Regions from separate parts of the Runella sp. genome, predicted to be linked through region 1. Evidence: riboswitches for the same ligand, from Rfam matches in the RefSeq annotation. Region 1 holds a riboswitch; the other holds the start of a gene.
What was found. Region 1 has a riboswitch for S-adenosylmethionine ahead of ACQY73_RS33635 (homoserine O-acetyltransferase family protein). Riboswitches for the same ligand answer to the same signal wherever they lie in the genome.
Positions count from the first base shown of each region.

Region 2: another riboswitch for S-adenosylmethionine. It lies ahead of ACQY73_RS13985 (YceI family protein); the one in region 1 lies ahead of ACQY73_RS33635 (homoserine O-acetyltransferase family protein).

Region 1 is NZ_OZ257252.1:7,912,089-7,928,483, forward strand. Features, by position in the region: gene ACQY73_RS33590 (phospholipase D-like domain-containing protein) at 1-1,438, shown strand, start outside; gene ACQY73_RS33595 (NAD(P)/FAD-dependent oxidoreductase) at 1,870-3,447, shown strand; gene ACQY73_RS33600 (NUDIX hydrolase) at 3,595-4,215, shown strand; gene ACQY73_RS33605 (glycosyltransferase family 117 protein) at 4,363-7,317, shown strand; gene ACQY73_RS33610 (DUF423 domain-containing protein) at 7,397-7,780, opposite strand; gene ACQY73_RS33615 (glycosyltransferase family 9 protein) at 8,008-9,057, shown strand; gene dnaB (replicative DNA helicase) at 9,160-10,761, shown strand; gene ACQY73_RS33625 (DUF3108 domain-containing protein) at 10,968-11,756, opposite strand; gene ACQY73_RS33630 (aminopeptidase) at 11,917-12,948, opposite strand; gene ACQY73_RS33635 (homoserine O-acetyltransferase family protein) at 12,980-14,053, opposite strand; SAM riboswitch class I at 14,167-14,292, opposite strand; gene ACQY73_RS33640 (DUF721 domain-containing protein) at 14,443-14,763, shown strand; gene ACQY73_RS33645 (helix-turn-helix domain-containing protein) at 14,954-15,862, opposite strand; gene ACQY73_RS33650 (hypothetical protein) at 15,880-16,224, opposite strand; gene ACQY73_RS33655 (SDR family oxidoreductase) at 16,252-16,395, opposite strand, start outside.
Region 2 is NZ_OZ257252.1:3,269,121-3,285,515, reverse strand. Features, by position in the region: gene ACQY73_RS14005 (SusC/RagA family TonB-linked outer membrane protein) at 1-241, opposite strand, end outside; gene ACQY73_RS14000 (DUF1684 domain-containing protein) at 345-1,226, opposite strand; gene ACQY73_RS13995 (RagB/SusD family nutrient uptake outer membrane protein) at 1,273-2,733, opposite strand; gene ACQY73_RS13990 (SusC/RagA family TonB-linked outer membrane protein) at 2,772-5,948, opposite strand; SAM riboswitch class I at 6,878-6,974, shown strand; gene ACQY73_RS13985 (YceI family protein) at 7,156-7,782, shown strand; gene ACQY73_RS13980 (protein-disulfide reductase DsbD domain-containing protein) at 7,892-8,362, shown strand; gene ACQY73_RS13975 (cysteine desulfurase family protein) at 8,554-9,738, shown strand; gene ACQY73_RS13970 (carboxymuconolactone decarboxylase family protein) at 10,098-10,643, shown strand; gene ACQY73_RS13965 (mycofactocin-coupled SDR family oxidoreductase) at 10,656-11,456, shown strand; gene ACQY73_RS13960 (CotH kinase family protein) at 11,829-12,989, shown strand; gene ACQY73_RS13955 (glycoside hydrolase family 43 protein) at 13,029-14,027, opposite strand; gene ACQY73_RS13950 (hypothetical protein) at 14,305-14,430, shown strand; gene ACQY73_RS13945 (VWD domain-containing protein) at 14,482-16,395, shown strand, end outside.

The sequences.
Region 1 (16,395 bases):
AGCTGCCCCCATCGCTATAAAAGTAAAAACGGAAGATTTGTTTGATGCTACTGCCCACCACCACATTTTTTTCAATCGTGGTGTCATGAGCAGTCAAGCTTATAAACGCGAATTTGACAACCTTGCTCCCGACAAATTACCGGCCGGTAAAAGACAAAAAGCGTTCGATTGGTTAAGCCGTGATTTGTTGAAAGGGTTAAAAACGTTTCTGGAGCAAGCCAATGCCGGTGATAAGATACTGGGGTGTTTCTACGAATTCCACTACAAAGAAGCCGTCCAACTTTTTAAAGATGCTCTTGACAGAGGTGTGGACGTACAACTTATTATTGATGCAAAAGTGAATGAGTACACTGACAAAAAAGGCAAATTTCACGAGAGCTTTCCGCGTGAAGCCAACCTGAGAACACTTCTCGGACCCGGGGGAGTGAACTTTCCGGCAGCGCGTGTAAAACTCAGGGAGGCATCTCCTAACTACATTCAACACAATAAATTTGCCGTTTTTGTTGATAGTAACAACGTGGCCAAAGCCGTCTGGACAGGCTCTACTAACATTTCGGAAGGTGGTATTTTTGGACACACCAATGTTGGCCATTGGGTTATTGACGGCGCAATTGCGCTGAAATACCGTCAATATTGGGAGTTATTACACAACGACCCCTCCGGAAAAGACTTTAAAAAAGCCATAGATGCGCTCCAAAAAGACCTGACTGCCGATGAAGTAGCAACAATTCCCAATGGTATAATTCCTGTGTTCAGTCCACGTACCAAACAAAAAATGCTGGACATGTACGCTCAGCTCTTGGATGACTCTTTGGATGTTGCCTGCATTACACTTGCTTTTGGTATAAACACGCTGTTTAAGAGCAAGTTACTGGACCATAACAGTAGTTCTCCGATTGTGTTTATGTTGTTGGAGAAAGAAGACAAGGCTAACCCCGAAAAACCGGATGAGTTTGTACCATTAAAAATAGACCAAAATGTTTATCAGGCTTTTGGAAGTTATCTCAAAGACGATTTAAACCGATGGAGTAAAGAAACCAACCAGGGAATTGCGGGTCTGAACGGCCACGTCATCTACGTCCATTCCAAATTTTTGCTCAGCAACCCTCTGGGCGAAAATCCAATTGTGATTACAGGATCAGCCAATTTCAGTGAAAATTCAACCACATTGAATGACGAAAATATGATTATAATCAAAGGTGATAAACGAACTGCCGATATTTATTTTACCGAATTTAACCGTTTATTCAATCACTATTATTTTAGAAGTATTTACAACAAAACCATTGCCCAAAATGCACTTAACAGTGCTGCGTTGAAGGAAAGTCTTTTTTTGAAAGAAGACGATGAATGGCTTCAAAAATACAAAGTAGGGCGACTGAAATTCAAGCGTATTCAAATGTACAGGAAAATGGCCGGAGCCCGGATTGTTTTGTAATTATCGTTTTCATAAAAGTCGAAGGAGAAGTTCCAACAGGTCTACACTCCCCTGACGGTGATTTTGGCGAACAGTAGCACATTTAATGCTGAATTTGGCCTAAAATTGCTGCTGCACCATGAAAGTTGAAGCCTCCCGGATAGCCGAAGCAATTGACATGAAAAAAAATCGGGCAGAATATACCAAACCGCCCGCCATTTCTTATTGACGTTTATCGGTAAAACATCAGCATTGTTTACCGATCTCATGCAAAATCGCGAAAGTACACGGTTGGAATGGGGTATTATTATATTGATTATGATTGAGGTAGTGCATTTGTTTCGGAAATAGCAATAAAGCGTTTTTCATAGATTTCGGCGTTGGATTTACTGCCTGATGTTCCTTTTCTGTACCTTTGCATCCATTAAAGGTTAACTCCCTTTCACATTCCGATGCACCAAACACTTCAATTAACACTGCCGCCCGAAACGGCATTGGACGAAACGGCTTTTCAGCAATATATTGTCCAAACCCTTCGCCTTCAGGCTACTGACGCGCTGACGGTTCGTAAAATCAGGCAATCTATTGATGCGCGTTCGCGTCAGATCAAAGTAAATGTACAGGCTGATATTTACGCGGATGAGCTGCCGCCGCCCGTTATTTCTTACCAAAAAGAATACCCCGATGTGTCACAAAAACCTGCGGTTGTCATTGTAGGTTGCGGCCCGGCGGGAATGTTTGCGGCGCTGCGATTGGTGGAGTTAGGCTACAAACCTATAGTGTTGGAAAGAGGAAAAGATGTTCGCGCCCGTCGGCGGGACTTGGCCGCAATCAACAAAGACCATATTGTAGATCCGGATTCCAACTATTGCTTTGGCGAAGGCGGTGCAGGAACCTATTCGGATGGAAAACTATATACGCGTTCCAACAAACGCGGTGACGTACGACGAATCTTGGAAATTATGGTGGCGCACGGAGCCGCCGAAGAAATATTGTACGATGCGCATCCGCACATCGGAACCAACAAACTTCCGCCGCTCATTGCTGATATGCGCGAAAGTATTCTCAATGCGGGCGGAGAAGTGCATTTTGAAACCAAAGTCACCGATTTTATTTTTACTAACCAACAGTCTGAAATAAAAGGTGTTGTGACGGCCGATGGGCGTGAGTTCGTTGGCATTGGCGTTATATTGGCAACGGGACATTCAGCAAGGGATATTTTTGAATTATGTCAAGCCAAAAATGTACTGATCGAAAGCAAGCCTTTTGCCGTTGGTGTACGCATTGAACATGACCAACAATTGATCGATTCTCTGCAATACCATCGTCCTGATCGCGGGGCTTATTTGCCGGCGGCTTCGTATAGTTTGGTGACACAATCGCACCATAAAAATGTGCAACGCGGTGTTTTTTCCTTTTGCATGTGCCCGGGAGGTTTCATTGTGCCGGCGGCTACCGCTCCGGGAGAATTGGTGGTCAATGGTATGTCACCTTCTCGTCGTGATTCCCGTTTTGCCAATTCGGGCATGGTGGTCAGTATCGAAGAAATTGATCTAAAGCCTTATCAATCATTGGGAGCACTGGCCGGGTTGGAACTGCAAAAAGCAATTGAACAAAAAGCGTGTGCTGTTTCAGGAGGCAGGCAAACAGCACCTGCGCAACGCGTGTTGGATTTTGTGAAAGGAAAAACTTCTCCTGAATTATTGGATACGTCTTATCAGCCCGGGCTTTTGTCGATGGACTTGCGTGAATACCTGCCCGATCATATTGCCGAGCCGCTTCGGCAGGGCTTGCAGGATTTTGGCCGAAAAATGAATGGGTATGTTTCCAATAACGGTCAATTAATAGGCGTAGAAAGTCGCACTTCGTCGCCGGTACGTATTCCGCGTCATCGCGAAACGGCCGAGCATGTGCAAACCAATCGCCTGTATCCATGCGGTGAAGGAGCCGGCTATGCGGGCGGGATCATGTCGGCAGCCTTGGACGGTACATTCGTTGCCGAACAGTTGATAAATCGGTACGGAAAATAACCCTATCCGTTTTGGTATATTGTTTTTGATTTTTCCGAAAAACAGTACGCTTGATAAATTGTTTTTCCAAAAATGGTTAGTTTATGAACTATCTATTACTTTAGCCTAATTAGAGTTAACAGATTCTTTATCTTTCTAAACCGGCCAATGCCTTTTAACGATTTTATCAGTACGCTTGATACCCAACTCCGACAACCTTTGCCGGGGCCGGAAGCACATGTTAAGATGGCATCTGCAACACGATTGAAACTCAAAGTTCAGCCCAACGAAAAAACGCGACGCTCGGCGGTATTGATTCTGTTTTACCCCTACCGTGACCAAATCTTTGCCCCCCTCATTTTGCGCCCTAAATACGATGGTGTACACGCCGGTCAAATGGCGTTTCCGGGCGGACGTTACGAGAAAACCGACGAAAACCTCATCAGAACAGCCCTGCGCGAAGCCCAGGAAGAGATCGGTATAAAAGCGGCGGATGTGCAGGTATTGGGTCAACTCACCGAATTGTTCATTCCTCCCAGTAATTTTTATGTGTTGCCCGTGGTAGGAAAATTAATGTATAAGCCTGATTTTTATCCTGATCCCCGCGAAGTAGAAGCCGTATTGGAAGTAAATCTGGAAGAACTCATGGACGAAAGCATTGTGGGGTTTACCGAGCTTGATGTACGGGGCATTACCGTTGAAGCGCCATTCTATGATATTCAGGGCCATAAAGTTTGGGGGGCAACCGCTATGATGATCAGTGAACTTCTGACCGTAATTCGACAATAACGCTTCATTTAACAACTTTTAAGAAGGCAGGTTCGTAGCCTTTAGGCTGAATTTGCTATTTTTGGCTCGCCTTTGGATAATTAAGGGGAAAAGAATATTTTTTTTTCGGCAATTCCCCTCCAAAACCTAACATCCAATATTCACTATATGTCTAAATTTAATCGAATTAACACCCTAACCGGCTGGCTTGTTTTTGCAGTAGCGCTGGTCACTTACCTGCTCACTGTTGAACGTACGGCCAGTTTTTGGGATTGCGGCGAATTTATTGCCTGCTCTTACAAGCTACAAGTACCTCACCCTCCCGGCGCTCCTCTTTTCTTACTCATCGGACGGTTGTTTTCCATGTTGGCAATGGGTGATGTTACCCAAGTAGCCTATTGGGTCAATTTGGTTTCCGTTATGTCGAGTGCATTTACCATTTTATTCCTGTTCTGGAGCATTACGTTGTTGGCTCGGAAACTGTTGGATAAAAAAGACGGAGACCTCAGCTTGGGAGATACCGTTGCCGTAGTAGGCTCGGGACTTGTGGGAGCATTGGCGTATACTTATTCTGATTCATTTTGGTTTTCAGCAGTGGAAGCTGAGGTTTACGGTCTTTCATCGTTCTTTACCGCCATCGTTATTTGGGCCGTTCTGAAATGGGAACGTATCGAAGACGATGCCGCGGCCAACCGTTGGCTCATTTTTACCTTTTATTTGGTAGGTCTTTCCATCGGGGTCCACTTATTGAACTTGGTGACCATTCCTGCCTTGGCTTTGGTTTATTATTTCAAAAAATACAAAACACCTACGATGTGGGGCGGCATCGCTGCCTTTGTGGGTGGATTGATCGTGTTGGTTATTATTAACTCCGGCGTCATTGTGTGGCTTCCTTCAACGGCAGGAAAATTTGAGATTTTCTTCGTTAACACGTTAGGTGCGCCTTATTCAGTTGGTATCGTTTTCTTTATTGTAGCGTTTATCGGCGCTTTGGTATGGGGAATTCGCTATACCGCCAAAAAAGAAAAAGAAGTGTGGAATACGGCATTGCTTTCTTTTGCCTTTGTATTGATCGGGTACGCTTCTTATTTCTTAGTATTGGTTCGTTCAAACTTTAATCCTCCGATCAACGAAAACGATCCAAGCGATGTGATCAGCTACGTTTCGTACCTGAAACGCGAGCAATACGGAAGTCGTCCGTTGTTATTCGGACCGGTATTTACGGCTCGTCCGGTCAATTCGGAACGCGGTGAACCTATTTACCGTAAAGCAAACGGTAAGTACATCATTGCCGATTATCGTCCGGAATATGTGTACGAGAAAAACCAGCAAATGCTTTTCCCTCGTGTGCACAGCAACCAAATGAATCACCCGCAATTGTACCGTGATAAATTGGGATTGGCCGAAGGGCAAAAACCAAGCATGGGCGATAACCTTTCGTTTTTCTTCTCGCACCAACTCGGCCACATGTACTGGCGTTATTTCCTGTGGAATTTTGTCGGGCGTGAAAGCGATGAAGAAGGGGCCGGCGGATTGCGTCCCTGGGATACAAGCAAAGGACTTCCGGACGTAATGGCAAACAACCGTGCCCGTGATAATTTCTACATGATTCCTTTTTTATTGGGGCTTTTAGGTATTGTGGGGCAGGCATTTCGTCGTAAGCAGGATCTGTTGGTTACCGGATTACTGTTCATGATGATGGGAATTGCGTTGGTAGTGTACCTCAACTCACCGCCGGTCGAGCCGCGCGAACGGGATTATATCTACGTAGGTTCGTTCTATATTTTTGCGTTCTGGATCGGTTTGGGGGTCATGTTCATTTATGATTTTCTGACCAAACTCCTTCCATCAGCCCCTGTACGTGCAGGTTTGGCAACCGTTATCGGTTTGTCGGCACCGCTTCTGATGGGCGCCAAAGGGTGGGATAATCACGACCGCAGTCACCGTTATCACTCCGTTGATTTTGCCAAAAACTTACTGAATTCCTGCGCTCCCAATGCGATCCTGTTTACGGGTGGTGATAACGATACTTTCCCGCTTTGGTACGTACAGGAAGTGGAAGGTTTCCGTACCGATGTTCGGGTATGTAACCTGAGTTTGTTGGGTACAGATTGGTACATTGGGCAAATGAAGCGCAAAACGTACGAGTCGGATCCTTTGCCGATCTCGTTGGACTACGAAAACTTCGCGGCGGGTAAAAATGACATTGTGCCTTTTTACGAGATGCCTGCCGTCAAAAACGGTATTAACCTCAAAGAATACATGGCGTTGGTAAAACAAAACAATGCAGCCATTCAGGTTCCGTTGACCAGCGGCGAAATGACCAGCATTTTGCCATCTTCGGTATTGGTGTTGGGCATCAACCCGGACGAAGTTCGCAAGATGAACATTCTGAAGCCTGAGTTGTCGACATTCGTGAAGGACACCATGCAGTGGACCATGGGCAAACGTGATCTTTACAAATCGGATCTGATCATGTTGGACATTATTGCCACCAACGATTGGAAACGTCCTATTTATTTCTCAGGAACATTGACCAATGATAACTACCTGAATTTAAAAGAATTCATGCAGTTGGAAGGGTATGCCTATCGTTTGTTACCCGTTCGTGTTCCCGGTGCGTCAGATGGTTACGTAAACACCGATATCATGGCCAACAACCTTATGAAGAAAACATTCTGGAGAGAGTTGGATAACGTTCATTCTTATTACGACGGAACGTACAAAGGTTCGCCGGCATTCTCGGCTCGCATTGCCTTTATGCGTTTGGTGGATCAGTTGATTCGTGAAGGAAAAACGGCGAAGGCCAAAGAGGCACTTAATTTTATCCTGACCAAAATGCCGGATAAAACCATTCCGTACGACCAGATCACGGCCAATTATGTGAACTACCTATTTACGTTGGGTGAAACTAAAAAGGCGCTCGAAATTGCGGAAGTGATGAGTCATCGTGCGGAAGAAATTCTTAAATATAACCAGCAACACGGTGTAAATCAGGACACCAATATTCAATTGTACATCCTGCAAACGCTTTCCAACGCGTGTCGTGAAGGCAAACAGGAAGCACAAGCCAAGAAATACGAGACCCTGTTGCAGCAATACATGACTGCATTAGGTGGATAGACGACTTGGTTGAATTCAATAAAAACGGGTAGGGAGACATTCTCCCTACCCGTTTTTATTGAAACTTTTAGAAAAATTATTACTGTTTCATTGCGCCTAAAAACAGCAAAACCCAACCTGCGATCATCAACGTGCCGCCAATGGGAGCGACTGCTCCAAATGCTTTAATGCCTGTAAAGCAGATGGTATACAATGAGCCTGAAAATACAATAACACCGCCCAAAAATGAGTAGCCTGCCCAATTATACCATTTCGCGGAAGTAATGGCCGCGTTTTGGAGTAGAATGCTGATCAATACGAGGGCAAGAGCGTGGTAAAACTGGTATTTTACGGCCGTTTCAAACGTATCCATGCGTCCGGAAGCTTCGAGAGTGGGTTTGAGCGCATGCGCTCCAAAAGCCCCTAAAGCAACACCTAACACGCCCAAAACAGCGCCGGCCTGAAGAAAGAATTTATTTGCCATCAATGTAAACTAAAGTTTGAATCGCTGATTAATGATAAGAACCGTCCCAAAAATAGACAACATTGTTGGAGGTGTGGTATGATTTTCGCTAAAAATGTATCCTAAAAGACTCCGAATAATAAAGGGAACGAACAAAACAGATACTAACAGCACCGAAAAATGCGTTTTTAACCTAATTTTGCGTTGACACTTACCTTACACAACGCAGAAGTAAGCCTTAACTCTCTATGAATTTTTCTGCCTTCAAGGCCTTATGGCTTCATCGTTATCGTAAATACACCTATATATTGGGTGAGTACGTGCGGGCATGGGGGACAATTGCACGTTTTTTTGCCCTTAAAATTTCGTTTATGGGCCGAAAAAAATTGGTAGCCATCCTTCGTACTGAACATTTTGGAGACATTGTAGCTGCGGAGCCGATTGCCCGTCAGGTGCGAGCGCTCACCCCCAATGCGTATATTGTGTGGATTGTTCGGCCTGTGTTCAAAGAATTGGTGGAAAGACATCCCGAAATAGATAAAGTGTGGGCGCAACCTTCAGTGTTACGGCGAAAATTGGTGTGTGAATCAGGCGTTTTTGATAGAGTACATAACCTGGAGTTTTGGCAGAGTAATCGTGATCCGATCAGTGAACATGTACACAAAAATCAAGTGGCTGCTCAAAAAGATATTACTGTTTTTAACTATTTTGAGAAAGGAAATCTGCTTACTATCTTCCAGCAATGCGCCGAATTACCTATCGTTGACGATGCTCCCCGCGTATACATTGATGATGCAGACCGTGCACAGGTAGATACATTAGGGCTTCCTGAAAAACTGATCGTGATTCATTGCAGTTCCAATTATCCTACCAAAGATTGGTCAGTGGAAAACTGGCATAAATTGGTGAATTGGTTGATGCTGGAAAAAGGATATTATGTGGCTGAAATCGGTCTTAAAAATGTTATAAACACCACAAATTCACATTATTTGAATCTTTGCGGCCAATTTTCTATTTTGCAAACAGCCGAGATCATTCGCCGGGCACAATTTTTTATTGGTATTGACAGCGGTCCTGCGCATTTGGCCAATGCCGTTGGTACGTACGGTATATTATTGTTTGGCCGGTTAAACAACTTTGACTCATACATGCCATATTCGGGGAATTACCAAAATGGCAAAAATGCTTTGTTTATTCGCGAGCCCGGAAAGACCTGCGCGGCGTTAAATTATACATTGGTACAGGCCCGGATAGAAACAATATTTGCAGGAATTCCGAAGGCAGAATCTGTTTTGTAGAACATTTGCTGTCAATGAGTTAAAGAAAAATCCAAATTTTTGTTTCTAAAAGCACTTTCAGAATCGTAAAAATTGGCTTATCATTGTAGTAGATTTTGCCTTATGGACACTGATAAATCGCATAACTTCCTTCGAAAAAACCTGCCTGCGGCTAACCCGCGTGCCAATACCAGCAATCGTTGGTTGGAAAGCGGTGCAGGTATGGGTAAGTTACCTCCGCAGGCTACTGAGTTGGAAGAAGCAGTGTTGGGCGCTTTAATGATTGAGAAAGACGCACTCAATGCGGTTATTGATATTTTAAAGTCTGAGAGTTTCTACAAAGAAGCTCATCAAAAAATATACACTGCGATTATCACCCTTTTTACTAATTCAGAACCCATTGACTTATTGACGGTTACGACCCAATTGCGTCAACTCGGTACACTTGAAGTGGTAGGAGGAGCACAGTACGTTACATCGCTTACGACCAAGATCAACTCTGCGGCCAACATCGAATACCACGCCCGGGTAGTGGCGCAGTCGGCCATGAAGCGTGAGATGATCACGGTAGCATCCAAGATTTTACAGGACGCTTTTGAAGATACTATTGATGTTTTCAATCTCCTTGATACGGTAGAGCAGTCGCTTTTTAAAATTTCGGAATCCAATATTCGGAAGAACTACGCCGACATGGGTACGCTCATGAACGAGGCCCTCAAAGAACTCGAACGTCGGCGCGAACAAAAAGATGGATTGACGGGCATTGCATCCGGATTTACAAATTTAGACCGATTGACATCGGGATGGCAACCAACCGAATTAATTATCTTGGCAGCTCGCCCTGCAATGGGAAAAACGGCTTTTGTAGTTTCGTCTTTGCGCAATGCAGCCGTAGATTTCAATCATGCGGTTGCGATTTTCTCGTTGGAAATGTCGTCTGTACAGTTGGTCAACAGGATGATCTCGGCGGAGGCTGAACTTGACAGCGAAAAACTTAAAAAAGGAAATCTTGCTCCGCACGAATGGACGCAATTGCACCAACGCATTGACCGTTTGATGCGTGCACCCATTTTTATAGATGATACTCCCGCGCTTTCTATCCTGGAATTGCGCGCCAAATGCCGCCGCCTCAAACAACAGCACGATATCAAAATGGTCGTGATCGACTACTTGCAGTTGATGCAGGGAGATGGGGGAAAAGGCGGAGGAAACCGCGAACAGGAAATTGCGTCTATTTCGCGGGCACTCAAGAATTTAGCCAAAGAATTGAATGTACCGGTGATTGCGTTGTCGCAGTTGAGTCGTGCGGTTGAAACCCGTGGCGGCGATAAGCGGCCACAATTGTCCGATTTGAGGGAATCAGGTTCTATTGAGCAAGATGCCGACATGGTATTGTTTTTATATCGACCTGATTATTACGGATTTACGCAAGACGAAGCCGGTAATTCGACTCAAGGCATCGGTGAAGTGATCGTTGCTAAAAACCGTAGTGGTTCACTCGATACCATTCAATTACGTTTTATTGGTAAATACACAAAATTTACCGATCTGGACGGTTACTATTCTGCGAATCCCGGTAATAATGCTCCTCTGAACACCGGCACTATTCCTGCTTCTTTTGAAACATCTCCGCCTGCCGCAGGTGGGACATTCCGCAGTAAAGCCAATGATTTGGGAGCCATGAATTTTCCGCCGCCCAATCCTTCTGAAGAGCCTCCTTTTTAATTATTCTTTACCCATATAAGGAATATAAGTTCATATAAGAAATTATAGAGAGAACTTTTATGGTCTTCTATGTTTTATAGGATTAAATGAATAATAACACCATGTGCATCAACCTGAAAACATTCAACGATTCGTTCAAGGAGTGGAACGAAAAGCAAAGCAATGATGAAGAATCTTTTTGGTGGACAATGGAAGCCGAAGACGAATCAGTACCAGTTGAAGTTGTTACGGGCACCTCGGAAGGAACGAACCTCCATGACCATCGACCCGACCCAAAGGTCAACTTCGACCTTAATGGGAACCTTGTTGGCGTCGTCGGAAACCCAGATACGAATTGAGTTTTCTCCTTTAAATAATTGATTATCAGGCATAATAGGCGTTAGCTTCAACGCTTTTATCTTCCCGAATTTCGTTTTGACGTTATCTTTTCCCCGGTATTTTACTTTTAATTTATAAACCGAAGATTCCAGAAACGTAGGTACATCTACCACGTCGTTTGGTTGCAACTTTGTAAAATCCAGCGTTCTTAAATAGAAATAGCCACTGATGGCGTCCTGTATATGATCGGGAACGTCAAACTTTTTAGTGCCGTTTTCATCGGTCACAACGGCGTCGTCGGTAGCATGGTTGAATACGGTGGTTTCTACTTTGCGGTAATTGTTTTCCTGAATATTACGGTAAAATTTTTGTGATACAATGGCCGAAGTATCCATCCAGGATTGCCATTCATCACGCACCTTGGCAAACCAACTGAACGCGCCCAACGTTGTACCGACAATGTTGACTTTAAAACAGGGACGGCCGTTAACGTAATGAATTTGCGGGCTTACATCTACTACCGCATCTGCCGCGTTGAAAATTCCGTAGTGAACTCTGTATTCAAAATGCTCGCCTGCGCCAAAACTTGTCTGAGGCACACGGCGATAAGAGTCTTTGGCATGAAAGGCTGGAAAAATAAGCAAAACCAATATGGCTATGACACTGTGTCGAAGCATAAATTAATTGTTTTTGTTAGCACGGCAATTACTACGCTGAGGTCTTCTTCTAAACGTACGATTAAAAACGTTCAAAGGTTTTTAACGGGCGAATTAGGTACACCAAGTCGTATGCACTCCATTTTTACAATAAAACGCGCTTAGAAGTTCAAAATTGCCCTTAAAACGAGGTTGGGTATTTCGTTTTTAAGTACGAAAGATAGTTACGGAAGTTTCCTTTAAACTTTTCGGTAAACTCTTTATTGAACTGATTTTGTTGGGAATGGTATGTAAGGTACCCAATAAAAAACGCGTTATTGGGGAGTTTTTTGCCGCGCCACGGATACTTTTTGCCAATTAAGCCTCCCAAAAGTGTATCGGAATTGGTTACAATTTGCCGAACTCGGGCTAATTTCAAACTGTCTTTTTTGGAGGCAGGAAGCGTTGGAATAAAACTTTTGTAGAGACTGTCCAATTGGTTGGCACCGCGTACAATGTGTTGACTCAGCGCGTCATTGTATTGCTTGCGAAACTCATACCGTTCGAGTTGAGGGGCATTTTTGCCGTATTTGGCATTCATAAAACGAACCGCACCATAGTCCCCGACGAAGCTGGCCAAATTTTCGTTTAGCTCTAAATTATCTTTGACGAACAATGTACCGTGCGTCATTTCATGGATGATAAGATTGGCTAAGCTTCCTTCGCCTCGGTATAGCATGGAAGACAAAACAGGATCTTTGAAAAAGCCCAGTGTACTCCACGCCGACACTTCATTGATTTGGGTGTCATAACCCGTGTCTTTGAGAATTTTCTCTTCGATGTGAGCCCGTGTTGTATCAAAAAAACCTTTGTAGGCAAAGGTGCCAATGATGGGGAAACTCCATTCTTTGGGCGCCATTTTGAATTTTTCGCAAGCGGTAAGTACCCATAAAATAGGTTTTCCTCCCTGATCATAAAATTCGGTATAACTTCCGGAAGAATCCAATCCGAGCGAATCTACCGCAAACTGTTTGATCTCGCCGATTAATTTCAGCCGTTGTTTGAGTGAGTCGGGGAGAGTAGGGTCTTTTAAAACTTCAGCCACCGGGCGAGTGTTGAACAAAATATGAAGTTGTCCTTTGGCCTGTATAAACCCATAACTGATCAGTTCCCGATAAAAAATACCGAGCACGATCAATACAAATAATACGGCAAGAAGGACTTTTTTGAGCATTGTTATAAAGAAAGTTAATGAGCGAAAACGGCTAACGTCCCTGCGGAACCGCTTTTGCCGACCAAGCCTGTAATATCTGTTTCAACTGTTTGTATTCGATCAGAAAGCCGTCGTGCCCATATAGGGAATCAATTTCTTGGTATTCAGCGTCGGGAATGTGTCTTGCCAAAAATTTCTGCTCACTTGGTTGAAATAAAATATCTGAACTGATACCAACCACCAATGTATGCGCCCGTACTTGTGAAAGGGCATACGTAACGCTCGGGCGGTTGCGGCCTACATTGTGCAGATCCATGGTGCGCGACAGCGTCCAGTACGAAAACGCATTGAATCGATTGGCTAATTTATCGCCTTGGTATTGCTGATACGTTGCAGAACGGAAATTATCGGTTTGTTCGTTGCTGTCACGGGCTTGAGTAAAGTCGTAGGTATCGTAATTGCGGTAGGATAGCAGCGCAATCGAACGCGCTACTTTCATCCCTTCGATGCCCGCATCGGGGCGAGCTTCCTGCCAGGTTGGGTCGGCTTTGATGGCCATTCGTTGAGATTCATTGAATGCAATTCCCCACGGAGAGTGAAGGGCGTTTGTGGCAACCAAGACCAGATTTTCGATCAAATCGGGTTTGATGATAGCCCATTCCAAGGCTTGTTGCCCGCCTAACGAACCTCCCACTAAGGTATGAATGCGTTGAATCCCTAACTCTTCGCGGAGCAATTCAAACGCGTAAATATTATCACGAATAGAGATGTCCGGAAAAGTGCGGTAGTAAGGCTCCTTTGTTTTGGCATTGATACTCAAAGCATTGGTAGAACCGTAATGTGAGCCGAGTACATTTACGCAGACAATGAACCAATGCTTGGGATCATAGTACAATCCCGGGCCGACCAGACCATCCCACCAATCGGTTGGGTCAGAACTTCCCGTCAGGGCGTGACAGATCCACAAAACATTACTGCCGTCGGCATTGAGCGTACCATGAGTAGTGTATGCCAACTGAAAGCCCGATAATTCGCCGCCCAGTTCCAATGGAAACGTATAAGGATATTTGAATAGATGAATGGCCAAGGGTAAAAAACAATTAAAAGTGGTTTTGTTGCTTTTCATTTTCAAAATCAAAGGGATAGCACTTGCCCGGCTCACCTTAATAAAAAGGTGACAGCGTGTATTCAGCGCTGAAAGCGCATTCGTTTTTCCGGGAATCTTAACATGAATGTTTCGATTTATATCCCCTGAGGGTCGTTTTTGCGACCGCTTAGGTAGGAATTAGCACCTTATCTCGTGTATTTGGAAACAGGTTGCCAGAGGTTCGCGGAGCCTATTCTCTCCCCCCTTCTTTATAAATCAATCGCTGTGCGTATGAGAAGCAACTGACTTGATGGTGCAATATTACGGCGCAACGGGCTTAATCCAAAATAATTCAGAAAAAACTCGTTAGCGTAACCCAAATTTCTGCGCCTTATCGTAGCTTTGTGTAGGAAACTTTACCCAAAATTATGGTTTATCGTTTTAAAAAAGAGAACGCAGCTCGGCGTCCGGGGGCAACTACTGTGGGAGAGGCCATCAACAAAATGCTGGAGATGTATCGTCTTCGCCCGCAGTTTGATGAGTCTTCGGTGAAAGTTTACTGGGAAAAATTGGTGGGAAAAGAGATCGCCTCCCGTACTTCTGATATTTATGTAAAAGATAAGATTCTGTTCTTACGACTGGATTCGGCTCCGTTGGCCAACGAGTTGGTGATCGCCAAACGCAAACTCATTCAATCGCTCAATGACTCATTTGGGTATGAGTTGATCACGGATATTGTGTTTATTTGATGATAGCGCCTTTTAATGAGTTTGGTTGTAACAACATCTGCTGAATCATTCAAAACAATCTTTAGCGGCACCATGATTTAGTTCGACGACTTCCAAAAATTGGCTTGGGTTGCCGGACGTACTGTAATTTCTTCTGTCATTCTTAGCAAGTATAACGTTTTTTGACTTTGTGAAGGTGGGGCTTTGTCGGTCAGTTAAATGACGCTCTAAATTCCAGTGGACTTTGTTTGGTTTTTGTCTTAAATAATTTGTTGAATGATTGGGAATGTTCGAAACCTAATTCATAAGAAATTTCACTTACCGATAATTCGGTGGTAGATAGCCTTTCTTTCGCTTTCTCAATCAGCTTTTCGTGGATGTGTTGTTGCGTGGTTTGTCCTGTTAATTGCTTCAATAAACTGCCTAAATATTTACTGGACATATTGAGTGTGTCGGCTACAAATTGAACGCTGGGTAATCCTTTGGAAAGTAAATTTTCATGATTGAAATAGTCGGTCAAAACAGCTTCCAATCGTTCTACTATTTTATGGTTGGTAATTTTTCGGGTGATAAATTGGCGTTCGTAAAACCTTTGTGCGTAAGTGAACAAAAGTTCTAACTGTGCAATGATTACATCTTGACTGAATTTGTCAATATTGGCCTTATATTCTTCTCTTATATTTTCAATGATGCCGTTTATTTGTGTTTCTTCTTTGTCCGATAGAAACAATGCTTCATTGGTTGCATAACCAAAGTATTCGTACTGTTTTATTTTTTTTGCAAGTGGCGTATTCCACAAAAAATCGGGATGGATGAATAACATCCAACCTCGAAGCTTGGGAGGTATTCCACCTTCTTCGCCGCGCAATATTTGCCCTGGTGACATAAATGCCATCAAACCTTCATCAAAATCATATTTCTGTTGTCCGTACAACAAGTTGTTACAGCCCCGCTTTAACGAAACAGCATAAAAATCAAAGATTACCGCATTGATGTCTGAATGATTTTTAAATTGAGATACATCCACAATGCTGATAAGCGGATGATGAGGTTTTTCAAGCCCCATCATCCGATGCCCTTCGATAATGGATTTTATTCTGTAGGGTGGTGTATTTGCCATTATACAAAGTTATTTTTTTAAAATTTAAACGGATACTTCAACCATATCAAAATCAGTGGCATGGCCAAAAAAGGAATTTCTATCAATGCCATTTTATAATCTCCTGCTTTTAACGACAACGCCATTATCAATACGATAGTAATCGCATTGAGTACGTTACTTAAAAAAAATGTTTGAGGAAAGAACAACATCAATCCTACAATGATGGAAAATACACCAAAATAGGGCATTACAGATTTGGTGATGCCAAGGTTTGCCATCATTTTTGCCTGTTCGGCGGTGGCAGGTTGAAAAGCATCCCAACCGTGCTTGATACTTAGAAATGCAGATGCTAAAATAAGTATGATGCTAAGTATTTTCATTTTTAGAAATTTTTAAAGTTGCAGTAATTATTTTCCGTACATATAAGAAGCACCCATTTTGCCTGCTTGCTTAATTAAAAATTTTGGAGCAATTCGGCTCAATACCCGCATTAATTTTGCCGGTCCGGGATAGATCTCGTCCTTATCATTTTTCATTCCTTTGATGGCAGT
Region 2 (16,395 bases), 3.5 Mb from region 1:
AGACAAGGAGGCTGTTGTCGTTAGGCACCTGAATGGAGAACTTTCCTTCGGCGTTGGTTTGGGTTCCGATCTTTGTACCTTTCAACAGCACGTTTACACCGGGCAAGCCGGCTTCGTCGCTGCTTGATACAGTTCCTGTGATGGTTTTGTTTTGGGCAAAGGCCACATTTGCTAAAAAGCAAAGTATAAACAGGGCTTTCAAAGCAATGGGCAGTAAGTGGGTAATGGTCTTTTTAAACATAATTTTAGGTTGGTAGGTTAGACTCTGAAAAGGATTTGGAGCAAGAAGAGTATGCAGTCGGTTATGAGTAACCGACTGCACATCCACCGGGAATACGCATCAATTAATGATCGCCGTGGTATTTTTCGCCGGCCTTAACAGCCAACGCCAACTTATTTTCTTTGGTTGGAAGCGGACAAGTGGCATAAGGAGTAAAAACACACGGAGGATTGTAGGCTTTGTTGAAGTCGATGTAGCTGTATCCTTCGGCATCGGGTGGGGTTGCGTCCAAAAAGCGTCCGCCGCCGTAGGTGTCGTGTTTGTTGGTTAGATCACCAAAAACAAAGTGAGGGCGTTCTTTGGAACCCACCGATTCCAGACTGTATTCTTTTCCGTCCACGGTAAAGACAAACTTGCCCGGAGATTCCTGTTCGTAGGAACGGCCGGTGATGTCAACAATGGTCAATTTTTTGCCTACCGTTGGGATAAATTTGGCTTTTACCCGCCAATCCTGACTGATCGGAAACGTTTCAATGCCTTTGAAACCCGTTACGGTAGGGCTTTCCAGGTCGCGCAAACGAATTGCAAACTTTTCGCCCCGCTGAATGATAAACCAACGTAACGATTTATGTTTCAACACGGTAGGTTTGCCCTGATACGGAAAAAGCTCGGCAGTAGAGGCCGCTTGATCTCCCAAAAATACAGAAGTGTGCTTTGCGGCTTCAAACGTCACTTTGCCGTTTTTCAGGATTATTTTTCCCAAGAAAGCGTCGCTGTGATCAGTGGGAAATACGATGCTGTTTTTAGCATCGCCGCCAATGGTATTTTCGCCTTCCTGTAGCCAAAACAAACCTGCCAAATTGAGCCACCCTTCCTCTTTTTTGAGGTCTTCGATGCGTTTTTGATGCCACGATTTAATCTCTGCTTCGTACGCAGTTTCGACCGTAAAGGCGAAAAGAAAAATCGCGAGCAACAGCAATCCCAAATTTGTTACGTTCTTTTTCATGATTCATTTTGTTTAAATAACAGTCACAGTTTTGTTGAAAAATCTATTAGTCCAGCAGTGATTTATTGGTTACTATTTCGGTATTTGGCAAGGGAAAAATGTAATTGGCATCCGACGGTTTTACCTCCGGCGCACTCAGTGCACTGCTGGATTTTGCCGGCAATGGCAACAGATTGCGCAACAGGTCATTGGAACGGAACCCTTCGCCCAGTAATTCAATGCGGCGTTCTTTCAAAATAGTATTGACCAAAGCCGTTTGCGTGCCAACGGCACTTGCCGGGAATACATAAGCGGCATCTGAACGGTTACGCACCGCTTTCAGCAACTCCGCCGACTTTGCCAAATCGCCGGTAAGAGCAGCGGCTTCGGCGTAATTGAGCAACACTTCAGAGTAACGAAGGATGGGCAGATAATCCAGAAACGGCGATGGCTTGTTGTATTTGGTCAGGAACTGAACACCCGAAGCGGTACGCGCAAACGTGCGTCTCAAATCGGTGGATTTCCACTCGGCCTCTCCCCAAATTCCCGTTGGATTGAGGTTATACTCTGAGTTGGCATTGAATACATAAGGAAAAGAAGTTTGGCCCGTTACGTTATCCAACTCTGTCATTGGTACCGACAAAATGGATTCTGTACTGGTATAATTGGTCGTGAAGATCTCCACGATATTTTGCAACTTATGCGCTACGCCCGTCGAAGCTGAGAACGGAGCCGTTGTTGATACAATTTTCTTGGCTTCTTCAATCACTTTGGCGTAGTTGCCAATGTTTAAATACACGCGGGTTTTCAGCGCGATTGCCGTATTTCGATGTGCTCTGGTAGTATTGAGCAACGCCGTCGAATACGTAAGGGGCAAGTCGGCTTCCGCTTCGTCCAAGTCTTTGATGATCTGCGCGTAAACCTCCGCGACCGAACTGCGTTTGAGTGCGTTGTTGGCTGTCGTGGTTTCAGCCTGTAAACGCAATGGCAAGCCCGGCGAAGTGCCTTTGTTCTCATTGTAAGGACGGGCATACAACGTAACAAGGCTGTAATAACTTAACGCCCGTAAAAACTTTGCTTCCGCGATGTATTGCTTGGTCAGCGTTGCGCTTACTTTGGTAGGATTGTCGTTCAATCCTTTAATGAGGATGTTGGCATTATTGATGGCGCCGTAACCCGCCGCCCAAAATCCCGCTACGAAATTGGAACCTGAATTCAACGTTTGGTTCCAGGCTTCGTAGGCCGTAAACGTGTTGCTGGTGCGATTGATAAATTCTTCGCCCCGCGCTTCGGTATAGGTGTAGTAGTTGCCTCCGTAAAAATTGCCGTTTTTAACGGCTTTGTATATTCCGTTAACCAGTCCCAAAATACGGTCGGGTGTATCGAAGGCATTGGCACCACTGATGGCCGTGATCGGATTGGGATTAAGTAATTCCCGGTCGTTGCAACCTGAGGCAGTCAATAAAAGCCCTAAGCACAAAGCACTGCTGAAACGACGGATTGATGTATCTTTTTGAACTGTTTTCATGTTCGTTTTACTTTAAATTCTTAGATCATTTAATTCCCTTAAAAACTGACGTTCAGGCCAAACGTGAAGGTTCTGGCTTGTCCAACCGAATTTTTTTCTACGCCGGGAGTGGTGTTGGAGTTTCCGTTTACCGACGATTCGGGGTCTGTGCCCGTGTATTTCGTCAACAGAAAGAGATTGGAACCCTGCGCATACACCCGAACGGTGCTGAGGCCGATCTTGCTGAAAATGGGATTAGCAGGAATCCGGTAGCCAAGCGAAGCATTTTGCAAACGAACAAAATCGCCCTTTTCCGCATTGGTAGAGACCGGGAAAGAAGAACCGCTCGACAATTGGTCGTTGTAGACCAAGCGTGGGATATCGGTGATATCGCCGGGTTTTTGCCAACGGGTCAGGATTTCGGTAGAGTTGTTGTAGGCGCGTTGGTCAAGCAGCGTTGCGCGTGTTCCGTTCATAACCAAATTGCCGCCCGAAAAGGAGAAATTGATGCCCAGATCAAAGTTTTTGTATTTGAACGTATTGGCAAAACCCCCGTACCAGGTAGGAATCGCGTTGCCAATGAGGTAATAATCTGCGCCCGTGATGGCAGGTGCTTTTGTTCCGTCCAAATACGTCCATTGGCTTTGACCTGCTGCCACGACTTGGCTGTATTGTACTTTTTCTCCTTTGGCGTTGATGAAGATCCGTTGGCCGTTTTCGGGATTCACCCCTGCTGTTTTAGCTCCGTATAAACTACCGACGGAATTACCGACCCGCGTAATATTGGTGGTTTCGTACGAAACGTGCGTAAAACCCACGATGTCCGTATTGCCATCGGCCAGCGCCGTTACTTTGTTATTTAACTTGGTGAAATTCAGTGAAGTATTCCAAGAGAAATCTCCTTTGCGTAACACGTTGGCCGTGATTCCCAATTCGATACCGCGATTGTACATTGAGCCTACGTTGCCCAAAATGGCATTGCCCGGAATCCCTTTGGAAATGGCTTGCGGAGCGCTCAAGATCAACCCATCCACGTCATTGTTGAAGTAAGTGGCTTCCAATTGAACGCGGTCATTCAGAAAACCCAACTCGAGGCCTATGTTGGTTTGGTTACTGGTTTCCCAACCCAAATTCGGATTTCCTGCCTGATTAATGGCCCACGTAGGTACGCTGCCGTACAAAGAGCCGCTGTAGAGTTCCAATGAACTATACGCATCATTCAGGTTACCATTCCCTACGCGCCCCCAACTCGCCCGAAGTTTTACGTTATTTACAATGGCAGAAAGAGGCGTGGCTTTATAAAACTCTTCTTCCGACAAAGACCAACCTGCAGATACTCCTCCGAAGTTTCCAAACTTCCGCCCTGCTCCCAGCGCAGAGTTGCCATCGCGTCTGAAATTGATAGTAACGAAGTATTTTTTATTCAAATCATAGTTCAAGCGAGAGAAAACCGACAAAAAGGCTCTTTCGCTGATGTCGTTTCCGGTGGCAGAAATCGCGCCCCAGTTGCCTTGGTAATTTTCAAAAAATGGATCCGATGTTTGCGTTCTGGAAGCGCCCCAAGCCGTGTTGGTGAATTTCTGGATGTCATACCCTACCAATGCTGAAAAGGAATGTTTGGCGGCAAAAGTTGTGTTGTACGATAGCGTATTGGTCCAGTTCCAGTTGTCACGCAGGGCTGTGGTGTTGGTCGCATTTCCTTTGCTGGAATACCCGTTTCCCTGAATGGCGCTGTCAAAACTGACGTTGTCGGTACGCAGACGGTCAATGGAGTACGAACTCGTAAAATTCAGGTTTTTCAACAACTTCGCCACCGCCGAGAGCGTACCGATGATGCGGTCATTTTCGGAAGTGTAGCGGTTTTCGCGCAGTAGTGCCACGGGGTTTCCCCAGTTACTTACTACCTGATTATTTCCCATTCCGATGGTATTGGGGCTGGCAGGATTGACGTTGTACGAGCCATCCGGATTAAAGGCCGGAACGTTGGGAGGAAGTGCCACCGCCAAACGGGCCGCGCCTACCAAGAAGAAGTTGGAATTGGGCAGTGAACCCGCATAAGGTGATTCGTTGTAGCTTGAGTTGTAAGAAACACTTCCTTTTAATTTCAGCCAATCTGTGATTTCCTGATCAATATTGAAGCGAACAGCCTTTCTTTTGAATTCATTGCCCACTAAAAAACCGCTTTGATTGGTATAATTGGCCGAGAAATAATAGGAGGTAGTAGATGTGCCGCCCGAAATGCTTACGTTATGATTTTGCGAAGTTCCTGTACGATAGATATAATCGTACCAACGCGTATCGATCGGATTTTTGTTTTCATCATAATTGGGAAAAAACAGCGCCGAAGCTACTTTGTCATTGTTGGCATTGCCACCCAAAATTTTAGCGTTCAATACGGCCTCGTTTTTGATGGCGATGAATTGTTCGGCATTCAATAACTCCGGCAAACGTACTACATCCGAAACGCCCGCCCATGTTTCGTAGGTAATGCGTGGCTTGCCGGCTTTGCCGCGTTTGGTCGTGATCAATAGCACACCGGCCGCCGCCCGTGAACCGTAGATAGAAGTAGATGCGGCGTCTTTCAATACATCAATAGACTCAATATCAGCAGGGTTGATGTCGCCTAATGGGTTGTTGGGTACGGCGGTACTGGTGGATACATTGCCCGTATTGATGGGTATTCCATCCACAACCACCAACGGATACGAACTCAGCGAGATAGAATTTACGCCTCTGATTCGAATGACCGGAGGATTGTTGAGTACGCCGTTGGGTTGCGCAATGTTTACCCCGGCGGCTCTTCCCTGCAAGGCTTGGTCAAAACTCTGAACGGGTTGTTCTTTGATGACGTCTCCGGCTACCCGCACGGCTGATCCCGTAAATTCCGCTTTGGTTTGGGTTCCATAACCAATTACCCGAACTTCACCCAAATGCTTGGTGTCTGAAATAAGGTCGATAGAAAAAGTAGATTGATTCCCGACAGGTTTTTCAATGGAGGCATATCCAATAAAAGAAAAAATGAGGGTTGCGTTTTCTGAGGCATTGAGTTTAAATTTTCCCTCCTGATCTGAGATGGTCCCGGTAGTGGTTCCTTTGATGATGACCGAAACGCCGGGCAAAGGCCCGCCCGCTTCTTTGTCTTTTATAGTTCCCGAAATCGCCTTTAACTGGGCAATTGCTGAGACACCTGTCCCAAAAAGTAAAAGAATAACGATAGGTAATTGTCTGATTTTCATACTAATGACGGTTTATTTTGATGCTGATTTTTGGAAGCCTTTCCATATATTGAAAAGCCTTTTGGAGTTGGAATAAAGTTCATGAAGTGAATTGATGGTATTTGTTTGCTTCTGCAATGCTTCTCAGTTGGAAGAACTTAGCCAGTGAGTTCTTTTGTTCGGTTACTGTTGGGTTTATTTTTTAATCCATAGAATTTATATATTATCATTGAAATAGTTCTAAACAATTTGATTTGCCTTAGACAATTACATTTTAGGGTTGATCGTCCATACGATGCGCCGGTAATCAGTTCTTTTAGATTAGATAGCCGAATGGTTTACAATCGAGGTGTCAAGCGTCTTAGTGTTACGTAAAAGCATTCACTCGAATTCAGACTTTTTGCAGGTGGTTTACAAATTGGCTGACAGTAGTTGTGCCTGTCGTTAATTTTCAGGTACGAAAATGCGTATAAGCTAAACTTATATAGGTATGTATTATTTGATGCTGCAATGTTAGAGAGTCATTTCTGAAATAGCAAGCAAAAAATTTAATTTTTTTAATATAAAATACCCTAAAATAGGTATAATTGTAGGATATAAATTAGACTATAGATTGAGTATATTAATTGATTTTTATTAAAAAAACTTACTTATATTATATTTAAAACAGGCATAGTATTAAAAAGAGGCTTTTTAGTCAGAAAAAAAAGAAAACGCTCCATTTGAAGTTGCAGTTATTTCATTCCAATGGTATAATATCCTAATAACCAATAGACTATAGGAAATTTCCAATTTATTCGATTTTCAAAAAAAAGTAAGAAAAAGTTTGGAACATTCCATTTTTTCGTCATTCCTTTGCATTGGAATTAAGTCAGTAGAGAAAAAAGAGATTTTGGTTTACTACTATTCGTTCGGGCAGATAACCACCATTGCCGGGTAAACCTAAAAAAGATTTATAACGAGTGAAGGGAGAGAGTAGGCTCTGAGAACTTCCGGCAACCTGCCAACCACCGGCAAGGTGCTCCAACCTAAGTCATACGATAAATCTGAGTTCAATTTCACAGATCATAGTACGTACCGCCCCAGAGCGATATAGATTTTATTTAATTTCCGGAGAAGCCGGTATTTCCGAAGATTTGAGAAAAGTTTGTTTTGATTTTTTTAAATATATATAATTTATAGATAAACTATTTTTAATTAACAGGCAACCATTTAATGTATTTTAACCATGAAAAAAGCAACATTATTCGCAACTGCAATGCTCATTGCCACAGGGTTTGTTCAAGCCAAGCCGGGAAAAGGCGAAAGTACCTTTACGGTCGATACCCAAAACAGTAAATTGGTGTGGGTGGGGAAAAAAGTAACGGGAGAGCACTCCGGCACAGTGCCCGTCAGCGGTGGTACACTTGTGTGGTCGGATAATAAACTGAAATCAGGAAATTTTGATATTGATGTCAAAAGCCTGACTGTCACGGACCTGACAGATAAGGAGTACAACGCCAAACTGGTTGGGCACTTGAAAAACGATGATTTCTTTGCAGTCGACAAATTCCCCAAAGCCAACTTTGCCATTACTTCCGTGACGCCCAAAGGAGGCGATAACTATGAAATTGCGGGTAAACTGACCATAAAAGGAATTACCAATGAGGTGAAATTTCCGGCCGTGGTGAAAGCAGACAAGGGACGACTGACCGCTCAGGCAAAAATTGCGGTGGATCGTACCAAGTACAATATCAAGTTCCGTTCCTCAAATTTCTTCGAAAACCTGGGCGATAAAGCCATAGAAAATGATTTTCAGTTAGATGTCAATTTGGTAGCCAATGCGGCACATGAAGCTGCCAAAACAGGGAAATGATGGGATACCGTCGGGCATAATGACCCGACGGTACTTTTTTTCGTTAAGCGACTCCTCGAAATTACCAATTTTGGTTTTGTATTTTATTCATTTTCAATAGATTAATGTTATGAAAATTCTCACTACAATGCTATTGCTGTGCGCAATTTGTTGGTTTGCAAACGCGCAACAGGAAGTGGATATCAATAAAGTGACCCATTGGCAATTCAAGTTTGCCAATGAACAATTCAATCAGGGAGAAGAGGTTGAGATTATTTTTCTGGCGGAGATTGAAAAAGGTTGGTCGCTTTATTCTTCTGATTTTAAGGCGGACATCGGGCCGCAACCTACGGCATTTGAATTTGCCGAAAACGGTTCGTTTGCCGTCACCAAAGCGATCACTGCGGTTTCTCCCCTGAAAAAAGTGGATAAAACGTGGGGAACACAGATAACGTATTTTACGCAAAAAGCTGAATTTCGATCCAAAGTCAGAATTGAAGAGATCAATTACGATGTCACGGGGACGATTCGTGGACAACTCTGTAATGACAAAAAAGGGGTTTGCATTCCTTTTCAAAAGACGTTTCATTTTATTAATTGATTGTTACGGCATTGGGCCGTAACAATCAATCATTTTTGGATTTTGCAGAAGCTGCCAACAGGCGTTTGTTCCTGCCATTATCTACATCAACAAGCTAAAATTCCAACCATCAGAAAATGCCTTTTCCTGCCGTTGAAGACGAAAGTGATGTTTTGTTTTCATCGGTAGTGAAAGTCTAACATTGACTGCCCATGAACGTATACTGCGACAACGCCGCAACCACTGCCATCGACCGTGATGTATTGGAGGCCATGATGCCTTTTTTAACCCGTTATTACGGAAATCCTTCATCGGGACATTTTTACGGGCAGGCCGTTCGCGAAGCTATCTATAAAGCACGGGAATCTGTCGCCCTGCATTTAAATACCGAGCCAAGTCAGATTTTCTTTACTTCCGGAGCGACCGAAGCACTCAATATTACGCTTTCGGGCGTGATAGAATCTTATGGTATTCAGCATATTATAACCAGCCCAATTGAACATAAAGCCATTTTAGAGACGTTGACGCAACTGGGAAAATCGAATAAACTGACGGTAAGTCTGGTAAATTTGGATGAAAAGGGAAATATAGATTTCAACCATTTGGAACGACTTTTGCGTTTTCCTTTGAAGGGTTTGGTTAGCCTGATGCACGCCAACAACGAAATTGGAAATCTGAATGACCTTCACCACATCGGAGCATTGTGTCAGGCGTTTAAGGCACTTTTTCTTTCTGATACCACCCAAACCATTGGAAAGATACCGTTTGATCTGCAAACCCTTCCGGTGGATTTTGTAGTTGGGTCGGCCCATAAATTTCACGGCCCCAAAGGCGTTGGTTTTACCTATATTCGAGAAACTCACGGATTTAAATCTTTGGTGTATGGCGGTGGTCAGGAAAAAGGTGTTCGCCCGGGAACGGAAAATACAGTGGGCATCGTTGGACTCGCTAAAGCGTTGGAAATAGCCTACCGCGACCTGAAGGTCAATCAAAAACATATCACACTCATCAAAAATCGACTTCTGTCTCGTTTGACGAGTGCTGTTTCCGGAGAAGTGAGATTTAACGGAGAAAGTGACTCCAATGACAAAAGTTTGTACAACATTCTCAATGTTGCATTTCCCAATGTACATTCGGCGGAGTCGTTGGTCAGTCAATTGAACCTATATGGGATTGCCGTGTCGGGTGGTAGTGCCTGCTCAAACCTTAACCATTCCCATTCACACGTGCTGACGGCCCTGCAAAGTAATCTTGAACTGGAAAATGTGCGTTTTTCATTCAGTAAATTCAACACGCCGGCTGACGTTGATTATATCCTGCAAAGTCTCAAAAATATTTACCATTCAGATCGGCAGGTTTACGTTGGCAGACAGCAAAGCATTCCTGTTCAATGTTAAGCATTGAGTATTACGGAATATGTAGCTACTCTAAATTATTCACTTGAAGTTTGACCCCGGATGGGGTCAGACGTTTGTAGAAAAAGCTTCATTGCTACAAACATGTGACGACAGCGGCCGTCCGCCCCATCCGGGGTCAAACTTCAAGTGAATAATTTAAAGTGATTTTGAAGAAACATTTAGAATATTTAGACTTTGTTCAACTTAATGTTTTTAACAACAGATGAATCTTGGTACTCTTTACTGCTATGCTGAAATATTTCCCGGGTTGGTATAACAGTAGATTTTGGCAAAATACTTACTTTCGATTCATCCAATGGATTTACTCGAATGACTAATTACTTAATTCTGTTTACGTTATGGCAAGAATCAAACCGTTAGTGGTGGAAGAGGCCCCGTTTGACATCAAAGAAGCATTTCAAAAACACGTATCCGATTACCCCGGCAGCCGGATCACCAACATGAAAGCCACGTTGGGACATGCTCCGTTGGCTTTTGAGGTATATATGCAATGGTATCCGCTTTACGAAAAGATCAAACAGTTTTTGGGGAACAGGCAGGCATATCTCTATTCTTTTTCAATTTCGCAGGGGTCAAATTGCCCGCTTTGCTCTACATTTTTTCGAAAAATAATCATTGAGAACGGAGAATCGCCCGACCGGCTTCAGTTGAGCGAGGAAGAAGAATTATTGTTGGAGTTTGGCAGTCAAATAGCGCAACATCAAGGGCGCGTGCCCGATGATCTATATGAAGCAATTCGTCAAAGATACTCAACACCACAGGTCATTCTTTTGGTAGCTTTTGCGGGACAGATGGTTGCTACCAACGTTTTTAACAATGCACTCGAAGTAGAAATTGATGAATATTTATCCCCTTATTTACCCCTTACCCAAACCTCACATTAACCGTTAATAAATATGTCATTAAAAAATAAAGTGGCTTTCATTACGGGAGCAGCACATGGCCAAGGACGGGCCACCGCGTTGGCATTGGCCAAAGAAGGGGTTCATATTGTGGCGTTTGATATTGCCAAACAACTTCCGTATCCGGGTTATGAATTAGCCTCAAAAAACGAATTGGAATCATTGCAGGAAGAATTGACAGCATTGGGCGTTCAATCGGTTATTTTTCAGGGCGATGTGCGCCGGAGTGAAGATGTAAAAGACGCCGTGGCGGCGGCACTTACAATCTTTGAAACCATTGACATTCTTTTCAATAACGCGGGCATTTGCGCCTACGGATTGGCGCACGAACTGACCGAAGAGGCGTGGGATTTTATGCTTGACATTAACCTGAAAGGAGCATGGTTGGCGGCCAAATACATCATTCCGCAAATGATAAAACAACATTCAGGCGTTATTATCAACAATTCTTCCATTGCGGGATTGCGCGGGATGAATCGTCTGAGCCATTATGCCGCCTCAAAATGGGGCTTGGTAGGGCTGACAAAATCGTGGGCCATTGAACTTGCACCGCACAATATCCGAGTAGTTTCCATTCACCCAACAGGTGTTAATACACCAATGAATGATGGGCTGGCTTTTCTGGAAGGTGAAACCGTTGAAGAAATTGCCGTCAAATCTGCGGGTAATCTTTTGCCTGTCCCTTGGATCGAGCCGCAGGACGTAGCGGATGCGGTACTCTTTTTAGTCTCAGAAAAAGCCCGATTTATCACCGGTTCACAATTTGTGTTGGATGCCGGGCTTTTAACACGTTAAACAGTATGTATATTGGTGGGTTGAATAATGCAAAAAGCCTTGAATCTGTGATTTGAGGCTTTTTTGTGGAAATTACAGTAATAGAGAATTTTAAACTTAAAAGAAAGCATCGGAACCGGCCTTGGAAGTGAGTTTACATTGGGGTAAATTTACCAAAATCGTTGCTTTAAAATAGCACGACACGTTAATATGAATCTCAGATATCTCCTTTTTCTGCTGCTTGTAATTGTAACCGGTTGTAAAAACAATTCGGACATCTACCCCATAAAATTTAGCAAAATCCCGGATTATTCTTGGGTCTTTCCGGAGGAGGAGGTCAGGATTATAAACATCAAGGTAGGGCAGGAAAATTGGGGCAAAATTCAAAATGATATGGAATGGCGTACGGCTCGAAAGTTTGGGAGCAATACTGCCATACCGGGAGTAACTCCGCCGGCCGGGTCGAGCTTAGATTTTGTATTTGGCGATCCGATTTTTGTGCAGGCTGAAATAAAACAGGGCGAAAATACCTGGAGTAATGTTGGTTTTCGGTTAAAAGGGAATGCGTCACTCAATGGATCTTGGCAGAGTGGTATTTATAAATTGCCTTTTAAGTTAAAATTTGATGAATTTGAAGACCAACACCCGGAGATTAAGAATCAGCGTTTTTATGGTTTTCAAGAGTTGTCGTTTGCGCCAAGCTACGGCGATGATTCTTTCCTGAAAGAAAAACTGTTAACCAAACTTTTTCGAGACAACGGCGTAATGGCCTGTAAAGTAGCCTACTACAAAGTTTTTATTGATTTTGGACAAGGCTCGAAATATTGCGGCATTTATCAGGCTATTGAGACGGTTGAAGAACACATGGTAGAGGTGCAAAGCGGTAAAAAAGTAGGTAATGTATACAAGCCGGAGTCTGACATGAAGGCATTTTTAATCAACCGATTTGAAAAACAGAACAATCAAACATTGGCCGATTATACGGATATAAAACAGTTGATCACTGTCCTCAACAGCCCATTGCGGGTAAGTGACAACGCACAATGGAAGAAAGAATTGGAGGCTATATTTGATGTAAATCAGTTTTTGAGGTATTTAGCCGTAAACAATACCGTTGGGAATTGGGATTCTTACGGGGTCATTGCGCACAATTATTTTTTAGCCAATACCGATGGGGTCTTTCATTGGATTCCTTATGACCTGAACCTTTCTTTTCAGTTGCGCGGTGGCTCAAACAATTCTAGGTTTGCCCTGAGTATGGATATGAAAGAAATGACCGATCAGTGGCCTTTAATAAAGTATATTATAGATGATCCCGACTATTTTGGGTATTACAAATCAGCAGTGAAGGATTTCATTCACAACCACTTCAACCCAACAACGATGGGCGCTTACATCCAAAAGCATAGAGCGATTTTGCAGCCTTACTTTACAGGAACAGGAGTAGAAGCCCCGCCGTACAGTCATTTGAAAAAACCTCAAAATTTTGAAACCGCAGTAACATCTTTGGAGAAATATATCAACGAAAGGTATCAGATGGCGCTTTCTTTTTGAAAAGGTAAAGGATTGATTGTTAAAGTTCTGATAAATTTCTTAAGGAATATAAGGCTTACCGACCACTAACTTGTGCCCCGAAAAGTCCACTTCAAATAAATGAGGAACACGTATGGTACGCCCATTGCTGCTTTTATGACTGTGAACTGACATTAACCATTTGCCGGTCAGTGTAGAAAACAGCATGCCATGTCCATAATTCGGGGGCGTTATGGGGGCATCTTCCTGTATCCAGGGACCATCCAATGTTCCGCTTTTTGAATAGGCAACGCCTTGTGCATAAACATCATAGATCCAACTGGTCCACAGCATGCCAAGCCTGCCTGTGCCGGTAAAGAACAAATAGGGCCCATCCGTCACTTTATTGGGAACAATTTTATCATTCGCCTTCTCACGACTCCAAGGACTTTCGCTGGCCCGAAAAAGCAGTTTACCTTCACCGATTGAGCCGCTTAGATCGGGCTTTAGCTCTATTTTTTCAATGGTTCCATTCAGATTTTGCAGCCATTCGTAGCAATAAACCATATAAGGCTTTCCATCTTTATCCACCCAAAAGGTGCCGTCTAAGGTAGGCTTGTCGGCAGGAAGATAGGTTGGGTCTTTCATAGGAACATAGGGCCCTTCGGCTTTATCGCTGACCAAAACATGAGAAGCACGGCGTTCGATGACATTCGTGCCGACCGTATCAATTTTCACCCCCCGGTTTGTGAAGGTGGCAAAATAGTAATACCTGTCTTTGTAATGATGCAGTTCGGCGGCCCAGATCATTGGGTTTTTTCCCATCCAGGATTCAGGATCTGTCTGAGCTATGGCAAAAGGCCCTGTCCATTTTTTCAGGTCATTGCTTTTCCACAACATGCCTCCCGTTCCTGTCATGTAGTATGTGGATGTTTTTTTATCAGCCAGAATAAACGGGTCGCTCAGACGAATAGAATCCAAGGGAACATCGTGCCGGAGCACCGGAATTCGGTTTTGCGACACAACCGATCTGAGAGTAACGGCGATCAATGCGTTTAGTAATAGTGCTTTCCTGATCATTGTGTGTTGCGAGTATGAATATCCTGAAAACAAATAGTTACTTCTTTATTTGCCATTGCGCTGATGACTTTAGCAGGTTGAATACCTTCGATTTTAATCTTGGGCAACCCTTCCGCTAAGTTGAAATATGACCCTTTTTAATTATACAAATAATTGAAAATCAATTGAATGTGGAGATATGGCGAGTTGTAATAATTTTTTTTTAAGAAAGGCACTTACCTTTTTGGTCTTCATCGGATTAAGAAATGAAACCAAAAAATAATTAAAAACTACAACAATGATAAGCATCAAAATCCCCGACCGGAATCAAACCGGCACAGCAGGAAGCTACGCAGGCAAAAACAGAGACGGAAAGCCTTTGAGAGTGAAGAATGAACGCTCTCATATGATCACCGCAAAATAACAGCATGAAAAATAGAATACAATCAATCACCGGAATCAAATTTTTATAACCATGAAAACATATTTTTATCGTTTAGTTTTAATGATGTGTTTCAGCCTTGGAGTACTATTGGGCTGTAAAAAAGACTCTGACTCCACAATCAACCCCGCACTTACTGAACTTCAAAAGTCCTTGGAGGACCCTCGTCCCGTTGAAGGTAATATTCGTTTTTTTATAACTGACCCTGCCCTTGAATTAGGAATAATTCAACGAGTTCCTTCTTTTAAAGTGGATGTGCTTGTGTACGGCCATAAAGATACCAATGGTTATCTTAAAGATGTAACCAAAACCATCATCTATAACCCAAATACCAAAGGGTGGGTAGAAATGTTGTACGACAACGGGTACCCTAGTCAGTATGAGACGAGTAAAGGCTATGTAGTAGAATTGAAAAACTACAACAGGAGTAAGAAAAATGTAGAAGTAACTATCAAAACCAAAGCTGATAACAAGATAATAAAGGAGTCAGTTGATTTCGCATTGAGTGCTGAGTTTTTCCAAAATATTGATGCTTACAATAAATACAAAAGTGGAAAAGTCGGCGCAGTTAATGGTATATGTAATGACAACACGGCAAGGGCAGTAGCTGCCGCGGGCGTAGCGGCCAATACATTTGGTTGTGTTTTAGGCATAACGGAAATTGCTGTTACAGGTGGTTTGGCTGCGATCCCTGTAGGCGTAGGAACATTGTTGAATTGCTATAGTGCAATAACCGGGCTATACGAAGCTTTTACAAAAGATGATATTACTGACCGGTATTTAGGACCTACCGGGGCGTGTCTTTCTAAAAGTGCCGGGAATGGATACCAGGTGGCCTATGAGTGCGTCAAAAATCCGTTAAAATTAACTACAGCCGTTATTAATTGTGCTACTCAACTGATTGCAACAGAGGCCGATTTCTACGATTGCGGATGTGACGATTCTAATTCCAAAAAAAATCCCGCCCACAGTACAGCCGACCCGCACCTAATGACACATGACGGTACAGGCTTTGATTTCCAAAGTCATGGAGAGTATATAGCGACTAAATCAACCACCGATAACTTTGAGATTCAGGTACGTCAGGAAGATGTTTACAAGACCGGACGTGTTACGATGAACACCGGCCTTGCCGTTCAGACCGGAACGGATGTGGTTTGTGTGACGGTGAAACCTAATCGCCTGTTTGTTAATAAACAGGTACAGGATCTTAATACTCTTACAGCATTACCGCTTAAAGATGGCGCTTCCATTAAAAAAACGAAGGATAATGGGCGTGATGTAATAAACATTACTAATAAAAACGGCGACTTAATAAAGGTAATCATTCAAGGTACTGATTATCTGGACTACTATTTGTATCTGACTGAAAACCGTAAAAGCAAAGTCATTGGCTTGTTGGGAAATTATGACGGTAATAAAAACAATGATATTCAGATTCGGAACGGAGAGAACATTCTGATCAATGGCAGTTTGGATTTCAACAAGCTTCATTCCAATTACGCCGATAGCTGGCGCATTGCACAATCAAATTCTCTTTTTTATTATGATGCCGGTAAAACCACCGATTCGTACACGGAGAAAGATTTTCCACGTAGTTTACAAACATTGACCGCAGAGCAAAAAATAAAAGCTGAAGCTACCTGCCGCGCTGCCGGCGTCAGTACAGAGCCTTTTCTGAGTAATTGTATCACGGATGTTGCCATTACCAATAATCCTGAGATGGCAAAATCGGCTGTTTTCGGACAACAAAATGACAGCAGAAATTCGAAACCCATCCCTATTGTGCAGGAAGGGGTTGATGTTAAAACAATTACCTCGGGCAGATACTTTTCTTATCTCTTAAAAACGGATGGTACATTGTGGGCTTGCGGAAGAAGCAGTGATGGGGTATTTGGAGTTGGAAATACCGCGGTAGATACAAAAGGGTATTTTATGAAAATCATG